DNA from 2 places in the Gracilibacillus marinus genome. Region 1 is predicted to be linked to the other one. Evidence: riboswitches for the same ligand, from Rfam matches in the RefSeq annotation. Region 1 holds a riboswitch; the other holds the start of a gene.
The links. A riboswitch is a leader RNA that binds a small molecule or an ion and turns the genes downstream of it on or off. The one in region 1 is predicted to bind cyclic di-GMP.
Positions count from the first base shown of each region.

Region 2: linked by a shared signal. The riboswitch ahead of ACFOZ1_RS11075 (anti-repressor SinI family protein) and the one ahead of ACFOZ1_RS00505 (prepilin-type N-terminal cleavage/methylation domain-containing protein) in region 1 are both predicted to bind cyclic di-GMP.

Region 1 covers NZ_JBHSDV010000001.1:84,823-92,891, forward strand. Annotated here, with positions in the region: gene ACFOZ1_RS00475 (DeoR/GlpR family DNA-binding transcription regulator) at 1-688, shown strand, start outside; gene pfkB (1-phosphofructokinase) at 685-1,602, shown strand; gene pilO (type 4a pilus biogenesis protein PilO) at 1,644-2,219, opposite strand; gene ACFOZ1_RS00490 (PilN domain-containing protein) at 2,216-2,752, opposite strand; gene pilM (type IV pilus biogenesis protein PilM) at 2,769-3,683, opposite strand; gene ACFOZ1_RS00500 (prepilin peptidase) at 3,695-4,450, opposite strand; gene ACFOZ1_RS00505 (prepilin-type N-terminal cleavage/methylation domain-containing protein) at 4,763-5,098, opposite strand; cyclic di-GMP riboswitch class II at 5,159-5,242, opposite strand; gene ACFOZ1_RS00510 (type II secretion system F family protein) at 5,346-6,548, opposite strand; gene ACFOZ1_RS00515 (type IV pilus twitching motility protein PilT) at 6,568-7,602, opposite strand; gene ACFOZ1_RS00520 (GspE/PulE family protein) at 7,618-8,069, opposite strand, start outside.
Region 2 covers NZ_JBHSDV010000003.1:164,266-172,334, forward strand. Annotated here, with positions in the region: gene ACFOZ1_RS11045 (uroporphyrinogen-III synthase) at 1-660, shown strand, start outside; gene hemB (porphobilinogen synthase) at 662-1,633, shown strand; gene hemL (glutamate-1-semialdehyde 2,1-aminomutase) at 1,652-2,944, shown strand; gene ACFOZ1_RS11060 (LysM peptidoglycan-binding domain-containing protein) at 3,105-4,016, shown strand; gene ACFOZ1_RS11065 (hypothetical protein) at 4,098-5,087, shown strand; gene ACFOZ1_RS11070 (hypothetical protein) at 5,084-5,272, opposite strand; cyclic di-GMP riboswitch class I at 5,598-5,680, shown strand; gene ACFOZ1_RS11075 (anti-repressor SinI family protein) at 5,712-5,846, shown strand; gene ACFOZ1_RS11080 (NAD(P)/FAD-dependent oxidoreductase) at 6,078-7,286, shown strand.

The sequences.
Region 1 (8,069 bases):
ACAATTGTGTCAGATAACAAAAGCCTCTGAATCAACGATTAGGCGAGATTTGACGGAATTAGAAAATAAACAAATGATTAAACGAGTACATGGTGGGGCATCTCTCTTAAAGAAAAAGAAAGAAGAACCTACATTATTAGAAAAAGCAGTCCAATTTAGTAAAGAAAAAGAACAAATTGCAAAATATGCAGCATCTTTAATCGATGATGGGGACGCGATTTTTCTCGATGCAGGTACAACAACGATGCATATGATTCCATATTTAGAAGATAAAGCAACCATTGTCGTAACAAATGGGATTCCACATGTCCAGTTATTGATGGAATATGGTGTGGAGACATATGTACTAGCAGGGAAGGCAAAGCAAGGTACGCAAGCATTAGTAGGTACAAAAGCTGTGGATGCATTGAAAGAATACCAATTTGATAAATGTTTTCTTGGGATGAATGGAATAAGTATTGCCCGTGGATTTACTACTCCAGATCCAGAAGAGGCAAATGTAAAAAAACAAGCAATGAATCAAACGCAAACATCATATGTGTTAATCGATGATACAAAAGTAGGAGAAGTGACATTTGCACACGTAGCATCACTGGATGCAGCTGCAATCATTACATCTAGTGGAATAGCAGAGGAACAAGTAAATAAATTACGCGAAAAAACAACAGTAAAGGTGGTTACAGAATGATTTATACAGTGACATTCAATCCGGCGGTGGACTATGTTGTTCAATTAGATCAATTTCATCAAGGTGAGGTAAATAGAAGCAAATACGATTATAAAGAAGCAGGCGGTAAAGGAATTAATGTATCAAGAGTGTTACGTCGCCTAGGTCTCGCGTCTGATGCATTAGGGTTTGCGGGCGGATTTACAGGTAAGTTCGTGACGGATTTTCTGAATGAGGAGAAAATTACTCATCACTTTATTGAATTAGAAGAAGATACACGAATTAATGTGAAGTGGAAAGCGAACGAGATCGAAACAGAAGTAAACGGGAAATCTCCTACAATTACAAATGCTCACTACGAGCAATTTACAGAAATGCTAAAAAAACTACAAGATGGAGATATTGTCGTATTAGCAGGTAGTTTACCACAATCATTACAAACAGATACGTATCGTACACTAGTAAAAATGTTACACGAACACAATGTCAAAGTTTTTCTAGATACAAGTGGACTAGCATTAGCAGAGGCAATTAAAGCAGGACCATTCTTTGTGAAACCAAATCATCATGAATTAGCTGAATTATTTCAGGAAAAGGTTGAAACCGAAAAGGATATTATTCGTTTAGCTAAACGTTTGCAAGAAGAATACCATATTGCACATGTGCTTATCTCGATGGCAGGGGATGGAGCTATTTACGTAAATGGGGAAGCGTCCTATAAATTAACCGCACCAAAAGGAGAAGTCGTCCATTCTGTAGGTGCAGGGGATTCAGCTGTTGCAGGATTTCTGTACAAATGGCATGAAACAAATAATGGTGTGCATGCGGCCACATATGCAATTGCAAGTGGTAGTGCAACAGCATTTTCAGAAACTTTATGTATAAAAGAAGAAGTGGAGTCATTGCTGCAAGAAGTACATGTATCAGAATTATAAAGTAATCCTTCTATATATAAGAGTAAGAACCCACGAAAAAATTAATTTGCCGTGGGTTCTTTTAATAGATGTATATTCATATTTGGTTGACGATATGTTGTAATGCCAATTTCGACAGGACGTGTAGCCTCATCATTTTGTTGCTGGAAAGTGAGACTACTTATTTCCACAATTCTCTCCATTGTCGATAGTTTAGTTAAGAAGTCATGCATCATTGTGTAATCGTCTGCAGCTAATTGCATCGTATATTTTGTCTCTTCAATGCCATCAGATGTTTCTGTTGCACTATCTTGCTTTTCTTCTTGTACTTGAATAATCGTCGTTCCAGTCACTTCTTCTACTTTTTGTAATTGTGTAAGTAATTCACTAATTCCGTTATCAAGTGGTAATTGGTGTTGTAATATACTCGCTTTTTCACTTTCTTCAGTGATCTCATCTTTTCGAGCGTGAATGGCATCAATCATGGCTTGTTGCTGTTTGACTTCACGCTTCAACTCATCGAGATTTTGCTTTTCAGGATAGATTTGTTGATAAAAAAGTGAAATAGCTACAACACTAATAAGAAGTAGACTAACAACTAAGATAAATGTTTTTTTATGTGACCATGTAATCGTCATTTCATATCAACTTCTTCCGGTAAAGAATCTTCTACTAGTTTAAATGAAAAGGTTGCAACATAGTTCTCTCCACTTCGTATCACTTCATCTAATTGCAATTGTTCGATATATGCTTTATTTGTCAGTGCACGGCTAAATTCCGCAATATGTTGATACGATTCTAGCTGTAGTTCCATTGTAATGCCTTCCGTCTTTTTAAAGTTAAAAGACAATAATGTACTATTTTCGTTTGGCAAGCTTGCTTTTGTATCCTGTAAAATGAAAGTAGTAGGAAATACATTGGTTCGTAACTGCTCAATTTGTTTTTCTAATGTTTTTATTTGTTGGTCTGTTACAAGATAGTGATTTAAATCTTCTAATGTACGATCATTTGTTGTTTTTTCTGCTAATAATGTCTCACTTTTTGATTCCATTATCGATTGGTAGGCATAAAAGAAGAAACCAATCCCAAGGCTAACGACGAGTGCAATCGCAATAATGAGATAGATAGAGACATCTGTTTTTTTCTTCTCCGTAAAATTAATCTCAATCATGAGGTAGTCCCCTTCATTACATTTTTTTTCGAAGAGTTAGGCCGTATACATCACTATAATAGGACGCTAAATCATTAGGTAAGGATAATTGATGTATCGGGATATTCAATCGTTCTTGGATTATTTGTTGCAATGTTTGGCGTTTTGGATGATCCCCGACCAAAAGTACGTCTGTGACTTGTGCGGTATCATTCATAATAGAGTAGCGATAAAAATCAATAAAACGGTCGATGGTTAATAATTGATCTTCAATCGACTCTTGTAATAACGCATCTGAATCCATTGCTTGACGTTGATGGCCAATATGAATATGACGGTTAAATATTGGTATCTCTTTATTGAATACTGTTAATACTAAATGATGCATTCCCCATTGAATAAGTAAAAGGTGTTGATGTTCCTTTGTTAATTGAAGTTGATGGAATACACGATAATGTGATAAGAAGGATACATCAGCGATAGCTACTTTTAAATGAACATGTTCAAATACATCAACATAGCTTTGTAATTTGTCTTTAGGAAAGGCAAATAACAGTACTTTCCTAAAGCCATCCTCAGGCCCTTCTTCTAAATCTGCAAAATCAATTAATGGATTTTGGATAGGTAAGCGAATGTTATCTCTTGCTTCTAGTAAAATATATTGTTTTGTTTCTTCACGATTTAGTTGTGCAGGGATTTTTTCCTCACGGATGGTAACAAAAGCATCTGGAACACATATCGCGACATGTTTGTTTTTCCATTTTTTTTGTTGAACAAGTGTAAGTAACTGATTCTGTAATGCATCTTGCTTAACAATTACACCATCATCTATGATACCTTGTTCTAATGGTAGCTCACCATAGTCAACAATCGTTGTTCCAGAGTGAATCAGATACCTAATAGTAGATTCATGGATAACGAGATTAATGCGATCTTTTTTTAGAAAATTCATTGAAATCATCCTTAGAAAAATGAAGTAATATACCAGTTAATGATATCCGTACCGTAAAAATATGTGATAAGTGTTGCGATACAAATGTATGGGCCGAATGGAATAGCGCTTTTTCTATTCACCTTTTTCGTTAGTAATAAAACGCCTGAGAACAATGTACCAAGTAACGTAGATAGTAAAAATACTAGTAGTAACTGCTCATATCCTACAATAAAACCGACTAAGACGAATAACTTCAAATCGCCTCCACCCATTCCGCCTTTACTTACTAGAATAATCAGTGAGATAAGCACAAAGCCGATGATTGCACCAATAAGGGAGGACCACCATGGATCAAGTGGCGATAGGATTCGTAAAACAATAAAAAATGGCAAAAAGAATAGTAGGATTTTATTTGGAATTAGCATATAACGAAGGTCTGTCACAATTAGAATCGACGAAAGGGACACTAGTAATAATGCAATAATTAGTTCTATGCTCCATCCGAAGTGTGTGTAACTAAGCGAAAATAGGATTGCTGTAAATAGTTCTATCGATGGGTAAATGGGAGATATTTTCGTGCGACATCCTTTGCAACGACCTAGTTGTATGACATACGAAACAATTGGAACGAGTTCGTACCAGTGCAATTGTTTTCCGCATTTGGGGCATTGTGATCTATTCGATGCAAATAACTTACTTTCAGGCACACGAATCCCAACAACATTAAAAAAAGAACCGAATACACTACCGAAAATAAAGAAAATGATTTGATAATATAATTCCATTTTAATCTCCTATATATGGTTTAAAGCAAGCTAGTGACTAGATAGAAAAAATCCGAACATGATAGTCTGAGTATATACACCGCTTCGGTAAAATACTTCGCTTTCCGTGGGCACGGCCTCAGCTAACTGTGTGAAGAAAAACACTTCACACAGTGGATCTTCGGCTCGTGCTGTTCCCACAGGAGTCTACGTATTTTACCTCCGCTTTATCTAGTTTGTTCGGATTCTTGTTATTCTTATTTAGTTATGGGCTTGCTAGTGTAGATGTAGTTAATATTAACTATATATCCTTAAAATTCTACTTAATAGTTTTTATTCAAATGTAAAGTTACCATTTTCATCTTTAACTATTTTTCTACTGTCCTCTGATGTTAACTCTTTGTCAGTAAGATACCCACCATCTATTAATTCACCAACAGTAATCTCATCATCATCACCTACAGCTTCATCAATATCCGCCAATCTAGCTGCATCAAGAATTAGCTCATTTTCTGCTTCAGTAGCACTTGTTTTGGAATTTTCAATAATATTCCCAATCGCCGGGATCGCAATTGCCAAAATAATACCTAAGATTACGATAACTGCTAGTAATTCTACTAGTGTAAAACCTTTTTCGTTCTTTAATAGTTTCTTAAATTTTTGAGTCATTTTTATTCCTCCTTTTTATTATTTTTTCATAAAAAAAGACTCACAGCAAAGAAGTTATTCTATGTTGTCAGTCGGTTGCACTACTCGCTCTAGTTTATCCAAGTGCCCATATACAGATAAACTCTCATCGCTCCTATACACATATTTACTTAACTACTATTATACTATAAAAATCGATTGTGTCTATTATTTTTTGTGATTTTTATACCATAATCTAGTAAATATTTACTGACTGATTTTTCTTAAATTATATACTTTCAAAAAGGCTGAACATAGGGATAACGATAGATAAGACAATCCCACCAACTACAAAAGATAGGAATATTATCATGATTGGTTCAATGAGTGATTTTAATTTATCAGATGCTTCTTCTAATTCTTGTTCATAAAATTGAGACACTTTCTTTAACATTTCGTCAACAGCACCTGTTCTTTCTCCGACTGTAATCATCTGTGTGATAAGTCTTGGGAATACCCAGTGTTCACTCATCGGTTTAGCAAGTGATTCCCCACGTTCTAACGCTTCTTTACTCTCATGCAATGTTCGCTTGATAACACGGTTTGAGAGTACACGTTCCGTAATACTAACAGCTTGCAAAATGGGAACAGAACTATTAATAAGTGAACTTAATGTTTGTGTCATTCTAGCTAATAGAGATTTCTGAATAAATTTACCTAGTATTGGTATTTTTAATTTGGCGACATCTAAGTAGTAAGCAGTCTCTTCATTTCTTTCTAGTACTTTATAAATGACAATTAGGAGTAGAACGGCAAGAACAAGTACCCACCAATAGGTTTGTACAAAACTACTAATGTTTAACACCATCTGTGTATATGCGGGGATGTCTTGTCCAAATGAGAGAAACATATCTGTAAATATTGGCACAATAACAGCTAGTAAGAAAATAGTAATCACAACAGCAACAATTCCAATTACAATCGGATAAGTGAGGGCTGTTTTGATTTTTTGTTTCAAAATATATTGCTTCTCATAATATGTTGCCATCCGATCAATAATTTCGTCCAAATTACCACTTACTTCTCCTGCGTGAACCATACTTACTAATAATTCAGGGAAAAGTTTGGGGAATTCTTCTAAAGCAACGGACAAAGGAACACCTTCCTCTAACGATGCTTTAATTTGTTGCAGTGCTTTTTTTAGTGGTTTACTTTCTGTCTGCTCTTCTAATACAGCAACAGATTCCACAAGCGTAATCCCAGCATCAATCAATGTTGCGAATTGGCGTAAAAAAATCACAAAGTCTTTGTTTTTAATTGGATTACCGATATATATTTCTTTGTATAAGAATGGGTTAAGCTCACGTATTGCAAAAACAGTTAATCCAGTTGCTTTTAGCTGACGTAATGCATCTCCTTCATTCTCACTAGTGATTTTTCCTTTTTTCACTTTACCTTCCATTGTTTTTGCTTGATAAGTGAAATACTTCATTTCGTTCACCACCGTTCATTTAGAGCGACTCCATTACATATGGAGCAGCGTGTTTATCTGTGATATAGCCCTTTTTTAATAAATTCTTTATATCCATTGACATTGTGTGCATACCTTGTTCTCGAGATGTTTGCATAATGTTAGGGATTTGGTGCATTTTTTCACTTCGAATTAAGTTTTTGACTGCAGGTGTATTCAGTAATATTTCTGTTGCAGCAACTCTCCCTGGTTGGTTGGCAAGTGGGAACAGTCGCTGTGAGATAATTGCTTCTAATACACTTGCTAATTGCACACGAATTTGGTCTTTTTGATGTGACGGGAAAACATCGATAATACGGTTCATCGTTGTAGATGCACTCGTTGTATGCAATGTTCCCAAAACAAGGTGTCCTGTTTCTGCTGCTGTGATTGCAGTAGAGATGGTTTCTAAGTCACGCATTTCTCCAACTAATATCACATCAGGGTCTTGTCGCAAACATGCTCTTAAGCCATTTTGGAAATTAGTTGTGTCGAACCCTACTTCTCTCTGATCTATAATAGATTGATTATGTTGGTGTAAATATTCAATTGGATCTTCTAGCGTAATAATGTGACGATTCATTGTTTTGTTCATATAGTCAATCATCGCAGCAAGTGTTGTACTTTTACCGGAACCTGTAGGGCCTGTTACTAAGACTAACCCTTGTTGTAATGTGGCAATTGTCTTCGTAACATCAGGTAGGTCCAGTTGATCAATTGTTGGAATCGATGTCGGAATCGTTCTTATAGCGAGTGAAATACAATTTCTTTGAAAAAAAATGTTCATTCGAAATCTTGATACACCTTTGATACTATAAGATAAATCTACTTCTCTATCATTGTGAAGCTTTGTCCACATTGTCTCGTTTAAAATTACTTTTGCCATACTTTCGGTATCTTCTGGCATGAGTAGTGTGCTACCAAATGGCTTTAATTGCCCATCAATCCGGAAGATGGGAGCAGAACCGACTGTTAAATGAATATCTGACGCTTTTTGGTCAAATGCTTGTGTGAGTAATTGTTCAATATGCATCATTTGAATCAAACCTACCTATTCTTCTGTTGCAACACGCAACACTTCTTCAATTGTTGTGATACCATTCGCTACTTTTTGCAGGCCATCATCTAATAAGAAACACATCTTGTTCTCTTTTAAATAATCGCGAATAAGAGAGATATCTTGATTATTCATCATCATTTTTTTAATCATATCATCAACGATTAATAACTCATGAATGGCGATTCGACCTCTGTAGCCGGTTTGACGGCAAGAACTACAGCCTACACCTTCATAAAGATGGTCTACAGTAATCCCGTGTCGTGATAAGATGTCTTGTTCTAAAGAGGTGACAGGGCGTTCTTGTTTACAATCTGGACATATTTTCTTTACTAGACGTTGTGCCATAATAGCAGATAATGCAGAAACGACTAAGTATGGCTCGACTTGCATGTCAAACAATCTTGGAATAGCAGCAATCGCGCTATTTGTGTGTAGCGTACTAA
Region 2 (8,069 bases), on a different contig from region 1:
CCAATGATCCGTTTTGAACCGATTCCATTAACAACTACGAAAAAAGAATATATGGAATTGAGTAAGCAGCAATGGCTTTTCTTCACTAGTGCAAATACAGTACGCTTTTTTAATCAGGATATTAAGAAGTTGGGAATAGAAGTACCCCATTTGATTGCTTCTGTAGGTGAAAAAACAACGAAAGCACTTCTCAATTTAGGATACAAAGTCGATTTTCAACCATCTATTTTTCAAGGATCTGTCATGGTTGAAGAATTTGTACAGAGATATGGAACATCAATAAATGTAACGATTGTTAGTGGGGAAAGTGCACGTGAAGAAATCCCTTCATTGCTAACAAAATACAGTGTACCATTTACCCAATTGAAAATTTATCGTACGATTGAAAATAAAGAGAGTGAACGGCTACTTAATAGCCATTTAAAGACTGGTATAGATATTTGTTTTTTTACAAGTCCATCTACTGTCCATGCATGTGTTCAATTAGCTAAGAATATGTATTTAAACAAGTTGAAAGAAACATGCTTATGTATAGCAATAGGTGAAACTACAGCAACTAGTTTATTGGAATGTGGTTTTAAAAAAGTTACATATCCGAAAAAATATACAATGGAAGAAATGGTGGAGTGTGCAAAAAAGTATGTAGAGGAAGGTGTGTAGAATGACAACATTTAAACGTCATCGAAGATTAAGAAATTCTGCTACAATGCGAAATTTGATTAGAGAAACAGAACTGAAAGTGAATGATCTAGTTTACCCATTGTTTATTGTAGAAGGAGAAAATATTAGAAATGAAGTAAAATCAATGCCAGGTGTATTTCAGATTTCTTTAGATTATTTAAATCAAGAAATTGAGGAATTACTTCAATTAGGTATCCCATCCGTATTACTTTTCGGGATTCCAAAAGAAAAAGATGAAGTAGGTTCAGGTGCATATGATGAAAATGGAATTGTACAACAAGCCATTCGACAAATAAAAAGTCAAACAAATGATTTATTAGTTATTGCAGATACTTGTTTATGTGAGTATACGTCACATGGTCACTGTGGTGTCATTAAAGATAATGACGTTGATAATGATCAATCATTACCATTACATGTGAAGACAGCAGTCACGCAAGCGCAGGCCGGTGCGGATATTATTGCACCATCTAACATGATGGATGGCTTTGTCAAAGAGATACGCGAAGGATTAGATGAAGCTGGTTTTACTCGTATTCCAGTAATGTCCTATGCTGTTAAATATGCGTCTAGCTTCTATGGACCATTCCGTGATGCAGCAGATAGTACACCTCAATTTGGCGATCGTAAGACTTATCAAATGGATCCTGCAAATAGATTAGAAGCATTACGTGAAGCAAAATCTGATATCGAAGAAGGTGCGGACTTTTTAATTGTAAAACCAGCATTATCCTATATGGACATCATTCGTGAGGTGAAGAATCAGCATCCTGTCCCTGTTGTTGCTTATAATGTAAGTGGAGAATATTCCATGGTCAAAGCAGCTAGTTTAAATGGGTGGATTGATGAAAAAGCAGTAGTATTAGAGAAACTAACTAGCATGAAACGCGCAGGTGCAGATATTATTATCACTTATTTTGCTAAAGATGTTGCAAGATGGTTACAACAATAATGATCGGGAGGAATGAATGTGGTGTCATATCAGAAATCAATCGATGCATATAAAGAGTCTGTACAACTTCTTCCAGGGGGAGTGAATTCTCCTGTTCGTGCATTCAAGTCTGTTGGAATGAACCCAATTTTTATGGAACACGGAAAGGGATCAAAAATATATGATATTGATGGAAATGAATATATTGATTATGTTTTAAGTTGGGGTCCACTTATTTTAGGACATGCGAATGATCATGTTGTGTCAAAATTAAAAGAAGTAGTTGAAAAAGGAACAAGTTTTGGTGCACCAACACTTCTTGAATCAGAGTTAGCGCAACTTGTTATTGATCGCGTTCCTTCAATTGAAATGGTTCGCATGGTGAATTCAGGTACAGAAGCGACGATGAGTGCATTACGACTTGCGAGAGGGTATACTGGACGTAATAAAATTTTAAAATTTGAAGGAAATTATCATGGACATGGAGATTCTTTGTTAATAAAAGCAGGTTCAGGTGTCGCAACACTCGGATTACCTGATAGCCCTGGAGTGCCTGAAAGTGTTGCGAAACATACGATTACTGTACCGTACAATGATATAGATAGTGTGAAGTATGCGTTTGAACAATATGGTTCGGATATTGCTGCAATTATTGTAGAGCCTGTATCAGGAAATATGGGAGTTGTACCACCGCAGAGTGATTTCTTACAATCTTTAAGAACAATTACGACAGAATATGGTAGTCTACTCATTTTTGATGAAGTAATGACTGGTTTTCGTGTCGGTTACAATTGTGCACAAGGACATTTCGGTGTGATTCCAGATTTAACTTGTTTAGGTAAAGTGATCGGTGGTGGACTTCCGGTAGGGGCATATGGTGGAAAACGCGAAATTATGGAAAGAATTGCACCAGTTGGGGATATCTATCAAGCTGGTACATTATCAGGAAATCCTCTTGCAATGACTGCAGGTTTAGAAACATTGAAACAAATGACGAAAGAAGCATACGAAAAAATCAATGAAAAAGTGGATCGTTTAGTGGCAGGCTATCGCAATGCGGCTGATTTATATCAAATTCCATTACATATTAATCGTGCTGGTTCCATGGTTGGTGTATTTTTCACGAATGAGCCTGTAAACAATTATGAAACATCTCAAGCATCTGATACAGAAATGTTTGCACAGTACTATCGTTTGATGGCAGAACAAGGTGTTTTCTTACCACCATCTCAATTCGAAGGATTATTCTTATCTACTGCACATAGTGATGAGGATATTGACAAAACAATTGATGCAGTAAATAAGGCATTTGAGACAATAGCTAAGAAATAATTAATCATCGATTTGTATCTACTTTATAGGTACAGGTCGATTTTTTTATTTATTCCTAATTGTTCTTCATTTCATAAAGGGGGCGCATATTTATATATACACATACATATATTTTTATGGAATGCTAGTTCGTTTGAACAGAATGAAAGGGGGAACTATGTTGCAAGAAGCTTATACATTTACGTTGAATGAAACAATAACATTTGAAGAAGCACATCCACTCAAAGAAATGTTAGGGATTGGACTAGAACCTGTCTTATCCGTGCAAGAGCTGAGTGATACAGTATCTATACGGGGAGTAATGGAGTTAAAAGGTGAGTATGTAAGAAATGATGTGGCAAGTGAAATCGATCTTCCGGATGGTGCGAGAGTGGAACATGTGGAGAGCTTATCCGAAGAAGTGTGTGAATTCTTTCATAAATTTCTAATGGATATTACGATTCCATTAGAAAGAGTGGATGTAACAGAAAATATCTCCATTGATGTGGATCATTTTGATTATACAATTTTGTCCCCACAGGCATTATGTTTAGAAGCAGTGGTTTCTATTCATGGCTTAAAACAAGAAGATATAGTTATAGAACAAGAACAACAAAATGAGCTAACTCGATTTAATGATGTGATAGAAGAGCTAGAAGAATCAGACACTGAACAATTTGAAATCATTGTAGAGGATGATGAATTAAAAGAAAATGAAGAACAAGCCAATGATAATGTCGTTGTTTTAGAAAGAGATATAGAACGAGACCTGGCAGAGCACAAGGAGTTAGAAGAGAATATAGAGGAAATAATGGAAGAAGTAGAAGAACAGGAAGAAAAGAAAGAAGAAAGACTTCATGTCCAAGGTAGGACAGAAGTAGAAGAAGCCTCTTATTTGTTGAATATTTTTTCTGAAGAAGAAGAGACGTCTTATTCTCGTGTCAAATTGTATATTGTGCAACCTACTGATCAATTAGATGTGATCGCAGAGAAATATAATGTGACCCCGAGACAAATCATGCGTACAAATGCACTAGAAGATGAAGATATTTCACAAGGTCAAATTATATATATACCAATACACGACGAATGAATAAGCATATAAGACTTTACTAAGATCCCGTAATTTGGGATTTTTCTTTTTTTAATATGTAAGAAAAGGAGGTAATGCACTTTGCAATGGGAAAAGGTTTGGGAAGCCTATAATATAAACCCAATCCAAATAGATAAGATTACAGATCGCGTATATAAAATAACTACGAACACCACAATATATGGTTTGAAAATAAGTAAACTAACAATAGATCATATTGGTCACTGGCATGCTGTCTACAATTATATATGTACACATCAAATATATGGATTTGTTCCACTCATCTTAACGAAAGACAAAGAACCATATTATATCCTAAATCAAACTGTTTTATTTGTTCATCCTTGGGTTGAAAGTAATCGGACAGAACATATTATTGATGAGAGTGCTTCTTTTTTTCATGCGATTGGCAAATTGCACGGTAGTACGACTCAATATGTGGATAATAATGAGAATACATTTAATTACCAGTCATTTGATCGAAAACAAAAAAAAGAAGAACTATTGGAATACATTAAGTTCTTCGAAGCGAAACGTTTTATGTCACCATTTGAATTGCAAGCGTGTATGCATTATCGTGATATAGAATGGATCATAGAACAATTTGAAAAATGGAATGATGTATATAAGGGATTAAGTCAGGAAACAAGTCAACGAAAAATAGTACTGTGTCATAATAATCTTAATCCTTCACATTATGTAATGTTGGATGATCACTTATATTTTTTTAATTGGGAATATGCAAGAATAGCTACTCCGATTCATGATATTTGTTTTTATTTAAAGCATGCATTTCGTTATCATGATTGTGATATGAAAAAGATAGTGGAAGGATTAACAATATATCAACAATATATTCAGTTAGATGATAGAGAAAAATGTGAATTACAACTACAATTATTAAATATTGACTCCTACATTTATTTACTAGAGAATTATGTGCATCAATCAATGAGATTGGAAATACAAATGTCGAAAGGATTGGAGCAAGCATTTCGACAATTACTATTCGCAAATCAATTACAAACATATATGTTTCCAAGATTACAAGTGAATCAAGAAGAGGATTAGAACCATTCTAATTGAAATGCAATAAAGATACCAATAAGTATTCCTAATAAGATGACATCAAATGTTGTAGGAATGAATATCGTACGAAAACTTTGAAAAATAACAATTGGCATTGTGCAACGTTCACATACAACAATACAGTCTCGTGCCCATGGTGGTAAACGATAACGATAATATCGGCCCATATCATCACTCCTAATGAAAAATTCTCTTAATATGTAATATAGTGTATGCAAAAAGTAAAATAATGTTCATATTTATTTACATTTAGTAATTGCAAATGGTAAAATAGTCTTAAGTACAATACACCTAAGAATAAACTTGAAATTTTTTTGAAAATAAAAAGGATATGAACAATAGATGTCGAATATATATAAATGAGTAGAACATCTTGAATTGAAAGTATTGTATTCAAGAAACAAATGCTTTATATTGTCATCCGATTGTTACGTAGGTGTATTTACTAAACTTAAATGACGATTAAATATGCAGGAAAGCATATACGTACATTTCAGATAATGGCAAACCTATTGTGAGATAGGGACGCAAAGTTACAGATCCGTATATTTTTTACGGATGGCTGAGCTGCCTGAAATACAATTTGTATTTTAGGGGGAATAAGTGATGTCGCAAATGAATCAAGTCGATTACGAATGGGTGTATTTACTACTAGAAGCAAAGAATGCAGGAATAAGTGTGGAGCAAATTAGAGAGTTTATTGAAAAGAAAAAGCCCGCAACGAAAGAAATCCATGCTTAATCCACAAAACAAAAGCGGAAGAGACTGTTTATTAACGGAAACTTCCGCTTTTGTTTTGTAAAGCTTCAGTGCGCAGAAACTAGGTGACTTCACGAATTAACCATCCACAAGCTATCTTTCGCGAAAACGCTTATTTTTTGCTATACTAATTATAATGAGATACATATTGTATGTAGTTTCATCGAAAACTATCTAAGGTAGAAAATAAGTGTGACGAAAGGATGACAGTTTATGACAACACCACGTATTGTTGTATTAGGTGCAGGATATGCAGGTATGATGACAACGAAGCGATTAACTCAACAATTTGCACCAGAAGAAGCAGAGATTACACTAGTCAATAAACACAATTATCATTATCAAACAACATGGCTTCATGAAGTCGCTGCGGGCACGATTGATGTGAATAGATCTAGGATCATGATTACAGATGTGATTAATCCTAGAAGGGTCAATATTGTTCATGACTCGGTTGTAAAAATTCATCCAGATGATAAGCAAGTCGAATTATCTAATAGTATGTTGGAATATGATTATTTAGTAATTGGATTAGGATTTGAAAAAGCAACATTTGGTATTCAAGGGATGGAAGAACATGCATTTTCTATTCAGTCAGTGGACAAAAGTCGAATGATTCGTGACCATATTGAATATCAATTTTCACGTTATAAAACAGAAGAAAATCCATCCGATGATTTATTAACAATTATAGTAGGTGGTGCAGGATTTACTGGAATTGAATTTGTTGGTGAACTTGCAGAAAGAATACCGCAATTGTGTAAGAAATATGATATTCCTCGTAATCGAGTGAAAATAATAAATATTGAGGCTGCAGAGACTGTGTTGCCAGGATTTGATGAAGAATTAATCGCATATGCTGTACATTCCTTAACAGATCGTGGCATCGATATTCGTACGAAAACAATGATAAAAGAAGTGAAGAAAGATGCAGTAATCGTTGGGGAAGAAAAAGAAGAAATTAAAGCAGGAACAATTGTTTGGACAGGTGGTGTACAAGCCAATCGTATTGTTGGTGAATCAGGCTTTGAATTGACAAAAGGAAAAGTAAATGTGGATTCTACCCTTCGTGCACCTAATTATGACAATGTTTTTATACTAGGTGATTGTGCATGGGTAATGAACAAAGAAACTGGAAGACCATACCCTCCAACTGCTCAAATTGCGATACAAGAGGCAGATGTATGTGCACATAATATACGAACGCTTGTGTTTGGTGGAACATTAAGAGAATTTAAATTTGATAATAAAGGAACGGTTGCATCATTAGGTGGTTCAGAAGCAATGGGAACCATATTTGATGGCCACAAATTATACGGTTTACAAGCAAAAATGATGAAAAATGTCATTGATGATCGATACTTATTTATGCTAGGTGGACCAAGTCTTGTTTTAAAGAAAGGGAAATTCCGTCCATTTTAATGAGGAGGTAGCTAAAATGAAAAAAACATTCTGTTATTTACTTATCACTTTTTTTAGTACAATTGCATACGTATTTGTATCAAGAAAACTAGAAGATAAGAGAGATTTTCGCTAATTCAATATAACTATTGTTCTTCATACAAAACACGAATGATGCAATATGTATTGTTTCGCAAAAAAAGATGAAACGGTACTACTCTAATTAGTAATGAGTGTGTGTTATCCGGCTCTGGCTTGCCCACTCCCCTTTCCATGGGCTTTTTCCTTCAGCTCACTTTCTCAAGCGCAAACCGCTAAGAAAAGTGGATCTGAGAAGAAAAAGAATCTCATAGGAGTGGGAGTGTGCGCCTACGCTCAGTGAAGTTATGTAGCGTTTGCAAGTGCTTATATTTTTGATTGTTATAGCTATTGCTCATCATACTACATAATCAAAAGACAAAATCATTGGCGATATGAAATAAAGTCAACATTTTTATGATTACTTTAAGTGTAGAGTATCAAAAAGTGTAAGTGTCCGTTTCTACTCCTGTGGGATGTTTTTCTCCTAAAATCCACTTTTTTAGCGCCCTTTGCTAAAAAAGTTAGCTTAGGGGAAAACCCACGGAAAGGGAAACGGACAAGCCGGAGCGGTTGCATAGCACACACAAAAACTTCAGATAACCAAATCATTTTTTCTTCTAGCACATATATAATCCAAACGATTCGATAAATAGATTCGAATTGTTTGGATTTTTGTAATGAAAGAACTCTTTTGTCTAATTATCCTTTACATGTTTTATTTAA